One region of the Alterirhizorhabdus profundi genome, then DNA from elsewhere that is predicted to be linked to it. Evidence: predicted binding sites of a transcription regulator. Region 1 holds the regulator's gene; each other region holds the start of a gene.

The links. The regulator LexA, encoded in region 1, represses DNA repair genes until DNA is damaged. The targets are predictions, from matches to a motif close to GTTCCNCNCTTGTTCT.
Region 2: a site for LexA is predicted at 1,792-1,807, ahead of GNT64_RS07105 (ImuA family protein). Genes of this name have one in related genera too.
Region 3: a site for LexA is predicted at 2,223-2,238, ahead of GNT64_RS15840 (S24 family peptidase). Genes of this name have one in related genera too.

Annotation. Positions count from the first base shown of each region.
Region 1 covers NZ_CP046535.1:936,180-940,273, forward strand. Annotated here, with positions in the region: gene GNT64_RS04295 (M3 family metallopeptidase) at 1-866, shown strand, start outside; gene GNT64_RS04300 (phasin family protein) at 898-1,233, shown strand; gene lexA (transcriptional repressor LexA) at 1,507-2,169, opposite strand; gene GNT64_RS04310 (molybdopterin molybdotransferase MoeA) at 2,237-3,421, opposite strand; gene moaC (cyclic pyranopterin monophosphate synthase MoaC) at 3,418-3,888, opposite strand; gene trpC (indole-3-glycerol phosphate synthase TrpC) at 3,885-4,094, opposite strand, start outside.
Region 2 covers NZ_CP046535.1:1,538,315-1,542,408, forward strand. Annotated here, with positions in the region: gene GNT64_RS07100 (amino acid permease) at 73-1,674, shown strand; gene GNT64_RS07105 (ImuA family protein) at 1,829-2,611, shown strand; gene GNT64_RS07110 (DUF6504 family protein) at 2,532-4,094, shown strand, end outside.
Region 3 covers NZ_CP046535.1:3,295,257-3,299,350, reverse strand. Annotated here, with positions in the region: gene GNT64_RS15850 (M16 family metallopeptidase) at 1-1,799, shown strand, start outside; gene GNT64_RS15845 (hypothetical protein) at 1,827-2,129, shown strand; gene GNT64_RS15840 (S24 family peptidase) at 2,274-2,924, shown strand; gene GNT64_RS15835 (phospholipase D-like domain-containing protein) at 2,988-4,094, opposite strand, start outside.

The DNA.
Region 1 (4,094 bases):
ACGCATGGGACGTGGTGGATGCGGCCGGCGCCGACGTGGGCCTGCTCTACACCGACTATTTCGCCCGGCCCGAGAAGCATGGCGGCGCGTGGATGGGCAGCCTGCGCACCCAGGAGAAGCTGGACGGAAGCGTGCGGCCGATCGTCTACACCGTCGCCAACTATGCGAAGGGCGAGGGCGGCGACGCCCGCCTCTCGATCGACGAGGCGCGGACCCTGTTCCACGAGTTCGGCCACGCGCTGCACGGCCTGCTCTCCGACGTGACCTATCCCAGCCAGGCCGGCACGTGCGTGGCGCGCGACTTCGTGGAGTTTCCGAGCAAGTTCATGGAGCATTGGATCGTGGCGCCGGAGGTGCTGCGCGGCTTCGGCGTGCCGGACGGGCTGATCGCGGCGCTGGCCCGGGCCGACACCTACGGCCAGGGCTTCGCCACCGTGGAGTTCCTCGCCTCCGCCCTCGTCGATCTGGCGCTGCACCGCGATCCGCCGGCCGAGCTGGACGTGGCGGCGTTCGAGACGGCGATGCTCGACCGGCTCGGCTGCCCGCCGGCGATCGGCATGCGTCACCGGCTGCCTTATTTCACCCACGTGTTCGATGGCGGCTATGCGAGCGCCTATTACAGCTATCTCTGGTCGGAGGTGCTGGACGCCGACGCATTCGGCGCGTTCGAGGAGGAGGGCGGCATCTTCGACGCCGCGCTCGCCCGCCGCTTCCGCGAGGAGATACTGGCGCGGGGCGACAGCCGCGATCCGATGGATTCCTTCGTCGCGTTCCGCGGGCGCGGGCCGGACGAGGCGGCGCTGCTGCGCGCGCGCGGGCTGGACGGCGCCGAGTTGGCGATTGCGCCGGATCGGGCCGCGACCTAGACTGATCCGCACTCTGGCAAGGGGACGAGCGATGGCCGACGACAATCAGACGGGCGACATGAAGGACCGTATCGTGGAGCCGCTGAAGGCCGCCGGCGACGCGCTGCGCGGCGCGGGCGCCAAGGCCGCGGAGAACAGCTCCGCGATCAGCCTGACCGTCATCGACCATGCCGAGCAGAACACCCGCGAGGCGTTTGCCGCGCTGCGCGCCGCCGCCAAGGTGACGTCGGTGACGGACCTGATGAAGCTGCAGGGCGACTACGTGCGCGAGCAGAGCACGCGCAGCGTGGAGCAGGCCCGCCAGATCGGCGAGATGATCACCCGTTTCGGCCGCGACGTGATGTCGCCGCTGAACAAGAAGGACTGAGTCGGGGTGCGGTGCTGAGCGAGCGGTGCTGGGCGAGTGCCGCCCCGGCAGTCGGCCGCGTGCTGCGAACGGTAGCGGACGAACGCGGGGACTGCGGCGCTAGCCGAAGCTACGTCGAGCTTCAGACCGGCTCGACGGTCGAGCCTGTGCCGCGCGCCGGGATCTCCGTCGCAGCGAACACGCTCTCCAAAGCCTCATCCACCCTCTACGATCGACTTGTCCCAGAGCCGGCCGCGTCCCGCCGCCGATCGCCAGGTTCACGCTCCTCCGCCATCAGTAGCGGCGCAGCAGCCCGGCCAGGCGGCCCTGCACGCGCACCTGATCGGGCGCGTAGCGTTGCGGATCATAGGCGCGGTTGGCGGGATCGAGGCGGATCATGCTGCCCTCGCGGCGGAAATATTTGAGCGTGGCCTCGCTGTCCTCGATCAGGGCGACCACGATCTGGCCGTCGCGCGCCACCTCCGTCCGCAGGATAAGCGCATAGTCGCCATCCAGGATGCCGGCCTCGACCATCGAGTCGCCGGCGACCTCCAGCGCATAATGCTCGCCCGGGCCGAGCAGGGCGGCGGGCACCGAGAGCGAGGTCTGGCCCTCCATCGCCTCGATCGGCACGCCGGCGGCGATGCGGCCGTGCAGCGGCAGCTCGATCACGTCGTTGGCGGCGATCGGCAGCACGGCGGGCGCCTTGGCGATCGGCTTCACCACCGGCGCCTCGCGCGCGCGTTCCGGCATCTTGAGCACTTCCAGCGCGCGGGCGCGGTTCGGCAGGCGGCGGATGAAGCTGCGTTCCTCCAGCGCGCTGATGAGGCGGTGGACGCCGGACTTGGAGCGCAGGTCCAGCGCCTCCTTCATCTCCTCGAACGAGGGCGAGACGCCCGTCTCCCCCAAGCGATCGTGGATGAAGCAGAGCAGTTCATGTTGCTTGCGCGTGAGCATGGCGGGCTCCGGAACGGGAACGAACGGGGAACGTGTAAGAAGCCCGAATCGCCCTGTCAAGCGCATCTCACCCGATCGGCAGTATTTCCACCGCCGCGCCCGCCGGCAGTGCCGCCTGATGCGGCGCGCGGGCGATCAGCAGCTCGGCGGCGGAGAGGCTCGCCAGGGCCGCGCTGTCCTGCCCGGAGAGGGGCATCGCCCGCCCGCCATCCCACCGCCCGCGCAGATATTCGGCCCGCACGCCGGTGGCCGGCAGCGGGCCGGCGAGCGTGGCGGGCATAATGCGGGGCAGCGGATCGGCCGCGCCCTGCATGCCGCGCACCAGCGGCAGCAGGAACAGGTTGGCGGTGACGAAGGCGGATACCGGATTGCCGGGCAGGCCGACCATCACCGCATCGCCGAGCCGCCCGGCCATCAGCGGCTTGCCCGGCTTCATCGCGATGCGCCAGAAATCGATCGTCGCCCCCGCCGCCGCCAGCGCCGGGCGGACGAGATCGCGATCGCCGACGGACGCGCCGCCCGTGGTGACGACGATATCGGCATCGACCACCCGCGCGAAGGCGGCGGCGAGCGCATCCAGCCGATCGGGCACGATGCCGGCATCGATCACGTCCACCGCCAGCCCGCCTAGCAAGGCGGCCAGCATCGGCGCGTTGGACGAGGGCAGGCGCGTGCCCGATACCGGCTGCCCGGCGGGCACCAGCTCGTCGCCGGTGGAGATCAGGGCGACGCGCAGGCGGCGGCGCACGGGCAGGGTGCCGTGCCCGCCGACCGCCGCCAGCCCGATCCGCGCGGGGGTGATGAGGGCGCCGGCCGCAATCAGCGTGCCGCCGGCGATGAAATCGGTGCCCGCCGCCCGCACGTGCGCGCCCGTGCGCGGCGGCCCCTCGCCGGCCAGGATCAGCCTTGCCCCGTCCCGCTCCGCCTCCTCCTGCAGCAGCACCGTGTCCGCGCCCGCCGGCAGCGGCGCGCCGGTGAAGATCCGCGCCGCCTCGCCGGGCGCGAGGGGCGTGTCCAAGCCGGCGCCGGCGGCGCTCTCGCCCACCACGGTCCACGGGCCGGGCAGCTCGGCGAAGCGGAGCGCGTAACCGTCCATCGCCGACAGGTCGGCGGCCGGCTGTGTGCGCCGCGCCGTCACGTCGGCGGCGGCGAAGCGGCCGGCGGCGGCGTTCAGCGACACCGTCTCCGCCGCCACCGGCCGGCCGAGCGCGAGGATGCGGGCCTGCGCCTCGGCGACGGGCAGCAGGCTCATGCCGCGCGCCAGTCGCCCGAGCGGCCGCCGGACTTGGCGAGCAGGCGGACGCCCTCTATCCGCATACCGCGATCGAGCGCCTTGGCCATGTCGTAGATCGTCAGCAGCGCGACCGAGACGGCGGTCATCGCCTCCATCTCGATGCCGGTCGAGTAGCGGGTCGTCACCTCGGCGGTGCAGCGGATCGCGCCCTCCTCGAGCACGAGATCGAGCGAGACGGCGGCGATCGGCAGCGGATGGCAGAGCGGGATCAGCTCGGCCGTCTTCTTGGCGGCCATGATGCCGGCGACGCGGGCCACGGCGAGCACGTCGCCCTTCTTCACGCTGCCGGCGCGGATCGCCGCCAGCGCCTCGACCGAGAGGAGGATGCGGCCCTCGGCGGTGGCGGTGCGCGCCGTTTCCGGCTTGGCCGATACGTCGACCATGCGCGCGGCGCCGGCCGCGTCGAGGTGGGTCAGCCCGGTCATGCGCCTTCCAGCAGCCGGCGGGTCGCGGCCTCGACATCCGCCTGCCGCATCAGCGATTCGCCGACGAGGAAGCAGGAGACGCCGTGCGCCGCCATCGCATCCAGATCCGCGCGGGTGGCAAGGCCGCTCTCGGCGACGAAGGTGCAGCCGGCGGGCGCGCGGCCGGCCAGTTCGTAGGTGCGGGCGAAATCGACCGAGAAATCGCG
Region 2 (4,094 bases), 600 kb from region 1:
CCGTCCCATATCCGATTAGGCTCGGCCGATTGAAGCGGGCCGTGTTCCAGCCCGCCTGTCGGGGGACACCGCATGATATTCGGTCGCGTGAAATCACTCGACGCCATTCTCCTCACCGCCCAGCGCAAGGGCCTGCACCGCACGCTCGGCGCGTTCCAGCTGACCATGCTCGGCGTGGGCGCGGTCATCGGCACCGGCATCTTCGTGCTGACGTCGGAAGCGGCGCAGAAGGCGGGGCCGGGCATGCTCGTCAGCTTCGTCATCGCCGGCTTCGTCTGCGCGGTGGCGGCGCTCTGCTATTCGGAGCTCGCCTCCATGGTGCCGGTCTCCGGCTCCGCCTACACCTACACCTACGCCGTGGTGGGCGAGCTGCTCGCCTGGATGGTCGGCTGGGCGCTGATCCTGGAATATGCGGTGGGCGCCAGCGCCGTCGCGGTCGGCTGGTCCAACCACGCCGTCGGCCTGCTGCGCGGGCTGGGGATCGGCTTTCCCCATCTGCTCAGCAACGGCGATGCGCTGATGGCGCATGTGCAGCTCGCCTTCGGCGCCGCGCCCTCGGCCGATCTGCAGGCCGCGATCGAGACGGGCGGTTATTTCAACCTGCCGGCCGTCGTCATCTCGGTGCTGGTCACGTGGCTCCTGATCGTGGGCACGACCGAGAGCGCGCGGGTGAACGCGGTGCTGGTGGCGATCAAGATCACCGCCCTCACCCTGTTCGTGGCGCTGACCCTGCCGGTGCTGAACGCGGAGAATTTCACGCCCTTCTCGCCCACCGGCGCCTCCGGCATGTTCGGCGCCGCCGCCTCGATCTTCTTCGCCTATGTGGGCTTCGATGCCGTTTCAACCGCGGCCGAGGAGACCAAGAACCCGCAGCGCAACGTGCCGATCGGCCTGATCGGCAGCCTGTTCATCTGCACCCTGTTCTACCTGCTCGTCGCCTCCGGCGCGATCGGCGCGATCGGCGCGCAGCCGGTGGTCGGCGCGGACGGCGGCGTGCTGGCGCCGGGATCGGCCGAGATGGCCGGGCGCTGCGCCGCCATCGTGCGCGGCGGGCTGGAGGAGCCGCTCGTCTGCTCCAAGGAGGCGCTGGTCCACGTGCTCGACACGATCGGGTGGGAGAAGATCGGCCGCCTCGTCGGTCTCGCCGCCGTGCTGGCGCTGCCCTCTGTGGTGCTGATGATGATGTTCGGCCAGACCCGCGTCTTCTTCACCATGGCGCGTGACGGCCTGCTGCCGGAGAAGCTGGCCAGCGTGCACCCGCGCTACCGCACGCCGCACGTCGTCACCTTGGTGACGGGCGCCGGCGCCACGCTGGCGGCGGCCGTGCTGCCGGTGGGCCGACTGGCGGACTATTCGAACTCGGGCACCCTGTTCGCCTTCCTGATGGTGGCGATATCGGTGATGGTGCTGCGGCGGACCGATCCGGGCCGCGTCCGCCCGTTCCGCACGCCGGCGGTGTGGATCATCGCGCCGCTGGCGATCGTCGGCTGCGTGGCGCTCTATTTCTCGCTGCCGCTGCTCGCCATCCTGGTGCTGCCGGTGTGGGGCGGCATCGGCCTGCTCGTCTATTTCGGCTACAGCCGCAGCCGCAGCCATGTCGGCCGCGGGCTGGACGACGTGCCCGAGGGCAAGGTGTCCGGGGTGGAGCCGCCGATGCCCGGCACGGCGGGATAGAACGTCGCCGCGCAGGCCTTCCACCGCAGTCGCCGTGAGGCGCGTGCCATTCCCGCCTGCTGGCAGGATATGGCACGGCGCCTCTTCCGTTCCGCTTGACGCGGCACGCCCATGCTGGGAACATAAAGGGAACACAAGAGTCGTCGAGTCCATCATGTCCGCGTATCCGTCCGCCCGCGCCGAACGCCTCTCCGCCCTGCGGGAGGAGGTGCGCGCCATCGGCGCCACCGCCTCCGGCGCCGCGCGGGCGGTGCTGCCGTTCGGGCTGGAGACGCTGGACGCGCGGCTGGCCGATGGCGGCCTCGCGACCGGCGGGCTGCACGAGATTGCCGGCGCCACCTGCGCCATCGCCGACGATGCCGCCGCTACCCTGTTCGTGGCCGGCATCGCCGCCCGCGCCGGCGGCGCGCGGGCGAACATGCTCTGGGCGTTCGGCCGGCGCGATCTGTTCGCGCCCGGCCTGGCCCAGGCCGGGCTCGGCCCCAACCGGCTGATCCACGCCGAGGCGGGCCGCGATCCGGACATATTGGCGGTGATGGAGGAAGGCCTGCGCCACGGCGGCCTGTGCGCCGTGATCGGCGAGGTCGGCCGCATCGGCATGACGGCCACCCGTCGCCTCCAGCTCGCCGCCGAGGAGGGCGGCACCATCGCCCTGCTGCTGCGCCGCTGGCGGCCCCGATCGTCTGCCGCCGACGCCGATCCGCTGACCGAGCCCTCCGCCGCCACCACCCGCTGGCGCATCGCCTGCGCCCCGTCCGAGCCGTTGCCGGTGCCGGGCGTGGGGCGGCCGCGCTGGCATGTCGATCTCGTCCGCCAGCGTGGCGGCGAGCCTTTTTCCTGTATCCTGGGAGGATGCGATGCCGAGGGTCGCCTCGCTCTACCTACCGAATCTCGCGACCGATCGCCTGCGCCGCGCCGACGCCGCCGCGCGGCCTGAGACGGCGGATGCGATCCGGCCGTCCGCTCCGCATCCGCCCGCCCGCATCCGCGAAGAACCGCCCGTCGCCGATCCGCAGGATGATGCCACCGCCTGCTCGGCGCCGCGCGGCGGCTGGCGGCCGGGCGCGCGATGGGCGCGGGATGCGGAGGAGGACTCGTCGCCGGAGGCCGCGTGGGCGGCCTTCCGCCGCCGCAAGGCCGCCCAGCGCGCCGCCACCCAGTGCGAGATCGAGCGGCTGCCGCTGCACCAGCGCCCGCCGGTGCGCGAGCTCGGCCGCCGCAGCGAGGCGGCGGAGAACCCCTTCAAGAACGGGGCTTTTCGCAGCGGGCCCGCCGGCGGCAAGCCGATCCACCACGGATCGTTCAAGGGTCCGTCGCTGGCCAGCCAGCCGTTTGCGATCCAGCCTTTCAGGGCGATGCGGCCGGACGATGGGGGCGCCGGCGGCGGCCAGCTGCCCGTTCCCCTCGGCGAAGCATCCGGAACGGCGCCGCTCGTCACCGCCCATCCGGTCGGCCCGCGCATAGTCGTGGCCGCCGCCTGCCCCGCCGCCCGCGCGCTCGGCCTGCTGCCCGGCATGCCGCTGACGCAGGCGCGCGCGCTGGTGCCGGGGCTGGACGTGCGCGATGCGGCGCCGGCGGCCGACTCGGCGATCCTGGAGCGGCTGGCCCTGTTCGCCGCCCGCCGCTGGACGCCGACGGCCGCCGTGTCGGCCGGGCTGGACGGGCTGTGGCTGGATCTGACCGGCGTCTCCCACCTGTTCGGCGGCGAGCGGGCGGTGGCCGCGCGGATGCTGCGCACCTGCGCGCGTGCCGGCTTCACCGCGCGCATCGCCGTGGCCGGCACGGCGGGCGCCGCCCACGCGCTCGCCCGCTACGGACGCGAGCCGCTGGCGATCTGCCCGAGCGGCGGCGAGGCGGCGGCGATCGCCCAGCTGCCGCCGGCCGCGCTGCGGCTGGAGCAGAACCAGATCGACGCCGCCCGCCGGCTGGGCATCGAGACGGTCGGCGATCTCTTGGCCAGCCCGCGCGGGCCGATCGGCCGGCGCTTCGGCACCAGCCTGATCGCCCGGATCGATCAAGCGATCGGCCGGCAAGGCGAGCCGATCGAGGCGATCGCGCCGTTCCAGCCGCCATCCGCCACGCTGCGCTTCGTCGAGCCGATCGCCACCGCCGAGGCGATCGCCACCGCCTTGGCCGATGCGATGACGATGCTGGTGCGCGAGCTCGGCCTGCGCGGCCTGGGCGCGCGGGCGCTGCTGCTCGCCTGCCTGCGGGTGGATGGGGCCGAGCAGCGTGTCCGCTGCGGCACCGCCCGGGCGACGCGCGACGGCGGCCACCTGCTGCGGCTGCTGGCGATGCGGATCGAGACGATCGAGCCCGGCTTCGGCATCGAGGGCATCCGCCTGGTCGCCACCCGGTCCGAGCCGCTGGCGGCGGAGGCGATCGACGGCGGCCTCGGCGCGGCCGGCGGGCCGCACGGC
Region 3 (4,094 bases), 2.2 Mb from region 1:
AGATCGCCGCCTTCCTGAAGGACGGCCCCACTGCCGACGAGGTGAAGCGGGCGGCGACGCGCGAGGTGGCCGGGCGCATCTCCGGCCTGGAGTCGGTCGGCGGGTTCGGCGGCAAGGCCGTCACTCTGGCCGAAGGCGCGGTCTATTCGAACGATCCGGACAAATATGCCAAGGATCTGGCCGAATATGCCGCCGCCACGCCGCAGACGGTGCTGGCGGCGGCGCGCAAGTGGCTCGGCCGGCCGGTCTACCGGCTGACGGTGGAGCCCGGCGAGCGCAGCGCCGCCGACATGGCCGCCGCCGGCGGCGGCATGGCGCGTGGGCCGTTTTACTATCGCGATCCGAAGCAGGGCGGCGCCGCCGCACCCGCCGCGTCGATGGCCGCCCCTGTCGCGAAACCGGCGCCGCCACCGGCGCCGAAACAGGCGCCCGGCCCGTCCCGCACGGCGCCGCCGGTGCAGCCGATCGGCGACCTGGTGTTCCCCGCGATCGAGCGCGCGACACTTTCGAACGGGATCGAGGTGGTGCTGGCGCGGCGCACCACGGTGCCCACGGTGCGCGTCTCCGTGGCGTTCGACGCGGGCAACGCCGCCGATCCGAAGGCGAAGCTCGGCACCGAGGCGCTGACCGTGGCGCTGTTGGACGAGGGCACCACCACCCGCGATTCGATCCGCATCGCCGAGGAGCAGGAGCGGCTGGGCGCCACCATCTCCTCGGCCGCGGGCATGGACAGCACCTCCGTCAGCCTGTTCGCGCTGAAGCCCAACCTCGCCCCCTCGCTCGATCTGCTCGCCGACGTGATCCAGAACCCGTCGTTCAAGCCGGAGGAGGTGGAGCGCCTGCGCGGCCAGCTGCTCGCCCGCATCGCCGCCGAGAAGACGCAGCCGAACAGCATCGCGCTGCGCGAACTGCCGCCGCTGCTCTACGGCCCGGCCCACCCCTACGGCATCCCGTTCACCGGATCGGGAACGGAAGCGGGCATGAAGGCGGCGACGCGCGCCGACCTCGTCGCCTTCCAGCAGGCGTGGCTGCGGCCGGACAATGCGAAGATCTTCGTCGCGGGCGACATCACGCTGGCGGAACTGACGCCGCTGCTGGAGGCGCGCTTCGGCACGTGGAAGGCGCCGGCGGTGCCCAAGGGCACCAAGCTGTTCCGCCAGGACCGGATGGCGCGGCCCAGCCGGATCGTGCTGATCGACCGGCCGCAGAGCCCGCAGTCGCTGATCCTGGCGGGCGAGGTGCTGCCGGTGAAGGGCACCGACGATCCGATCGCGCTGATCACCGCCAACGAGGTGCTAGGCGGCAGCTTCACCTCGCGCCTCAACATGGATCTGCGCGAGGACAAGGGCTGGGCCTACGGCGTCGGCACGCAGGTGCGGATGGTGAAGGAGAATGCGCCGCTGATCGTCTACGCGCCGGTGCAGACCGATCGCACCGGCGATTCGATCAAGGCGATGCTGGCCGACATGAGCGCCTTCCTCTCCACCAAGGGCATCGATCCCGACGAGCGGGACCGGATGGTCAACAATTCGGTGCGGTCGCTGCCCGGCAGCTTCGAGACGTCGGGCGATCTGCTCGGCGCGATTATGCGCAACGCGCTCTACGGCCGGCCGGACGATTATTATACGCGCCTGGCGGATCGCTATCGCGCGCTGACGCCGGCGGCGCTGGATACGGCGGCGCGGGCGGCGATCGATCCCAAGCGGCTGATCTGGGTGGTGGTGGGCGATGCCGCCAAGGTGCGGCCGCAGCTTGACGGCGTCGGCCTTCCGGTCGAAGTGGTCAAGCCGAGCGATTGACGCTCGCGTAAAGCAGAGGACCGACACATGGCCGACGTCGACGGCACCTGGGATTGCGTGACCGCCTCGCCGATGGGCGAGCAGAAGACGGCGCTGACCGTGAACAGCGCCGGCACCACCTTCACCGGCGAGATTTCGGGCGCCCTGGGCACCCTGCCGGTGACGGACGGCACCGTGGACGGCGACACGATCGGCTGGGCCATGGAGGTGAAGATGCCGTTCCCGATGCGGCTGGACTGCAAGGCGACGATCGCCGGCGACAGCCTGGACGGCACCGTGACGGCCGGCGCTTTCGGCAGCTTCCCGATGACGGGCACCCGCCGGGCCTGATCCCCGCGAGACGCCGCCCGGGCCGCGCGATGCGAGCATCGCGGCCCGGGCGGCGTCGCGTGCGCGGCCGATGCTCTCGCCGCTCTTTACAATGTTCCCTGTTTGTTCGAAAATAGGCGGAGACCAGGGGAAAGTCTGCCGCCGATGCTCGCCACGCCGGAAACGCCACGGGCCGCGCTGCAGCGCCTGATTGAGGAACGGCGCGAGGATTATGCGGCCCTGTCGCGGATGCTGGGGCGCAACGCCGCCTATATCCAGCAGTTCATCAAGCGCGGCACTCCCCGGCGCCTGCACGAGCAGGATCGCGCGACGCTGGCGCGCTATTTCGGCGTGAGCGAGACGCTGCTCGGCGGCTCCGATCGGATCGCCGGCGCCGATCTGGTGCCCGTGCCGGTGCTGGCGGTGCACGCCTCCGCCGGCCACGGCGCGAACGTGGTCGGCGAGGAGCGGCTGGGCGCGGTCGCCTTCGATCCCGCCTGGCTGCGCCGGCTGACGAAGGGCGCCACGGACGGTCTCTCGATCATCCGGGTCAGCGGCGAATCGATGGCGCCGGCGCTGGCCGACGGCGACGAGGTGCTGGTCGACCGCCGCGACGGGGCCGAGCGGCTGCGCGACGGCATCTACGTGCTCCGCCTGGACGACAGCCTGATGATCAAGCGGCTGGCGCGCCAGCCGCAGGGCCGGCGCATCACGATCGGCAGCGACAATCCCGCCTTTCCGAGCTGGCAGGATGTCGACCCCGCCCGCATCGACATCCTCGGCCGGGTGCTGTGGTACGGCCGCACGCTGGCCTGACGCGGCCGCTCGCCGCCGTGGATCGGGCTTCCGGCCGGGTGCGGGCCGCGCCGGCCAAGCCGGCTATCGCCCGGTGCGGCTGCCGGCGACGGGCTGGCGATCCACCTCTCGGTCCATCACGACGAAGCGGCGCAGCAGGCGGGCGCTGAGCCCGGCGTCGGTGGAGGCGACGAGCAGCTCGTCGTTCAGCAGGCGCGAGTTGCGATTGAAGTTCAGGCTGCCGAAATAGGCGGTGCGGCGGCCGGCCTGCTCCAGCACGAAGAATTTCGCGTGCATCGGCAGCCCGTCCGCCGTGCGGAAGCGGCGGACGAGGACGCCGGCCCGTGTCAGCCGGTCGATCGCCCGCTGCGGCACGCGCCGCTCCGTATCGTGGACGATCAGGTCCAGCGTCGCGCCGCGTTCTGCCGCGTCGATCAGATTGCCCACCGTCTCGTTCTTCAGGTGGGAGACGGCGGCCCACAGATGATCGCCCGGGCCCAGCCGGTCGATCGCCTGCTCGACGATGTCGGCGCGCAGCCGGGGGTAGAAGTAGAGCGCCGTGTCACGATCGCGCACGATGCGGTTGTTCTCGATCGAGAAGCGGTCGACCGACCCGCCATTCTCCGCCAGCAGATGGACGTGGGCGACGAGCCGGTCGATCAGCGGCCGGCTGGCGATCTCCACCAGCAGATTGTGGCCGCGATCCTGATCGCCGATCTCGCGGATCGTGGCGGCATCGCCCCCGCCGCCGCCGGACGGGTTGAACGATCCGACGAGCGCCGAGGGCCTTGGATAGGAGAAGGCGTAGATCTTGATGTGCAGCTTGCCGCTGACCTCCTCGAACGGGAAGCCGGGCGGCCGGCGGACTACGAGGCCGCCGTGCAGGCTGTGCCGCCGCAGCATCGCCAGCACCTGATTGTTGGCGGTCTCCAGGCGGGGATCGCCTTCCACCACCAGAATCACCTTCACGCCGCGATCGCTGGCGGCGATCAGCGCGCGGGCCAGTTCCGGATCGAGGAAATAATAGGTCGCCCACGTGATCGCCTCGCCCGGCGGGGTGGCGCGAATGCGATCGAGCAGCACCTGCCGCAGCCGGCCGACCGGCTGGTCCGGCCCGCCGAAATAGACCGCCCCGATCGTCGGCCCGCGCGCGCCGGCGCTCACGTCGAGCACGGGTTCGGGCGTGCTGAG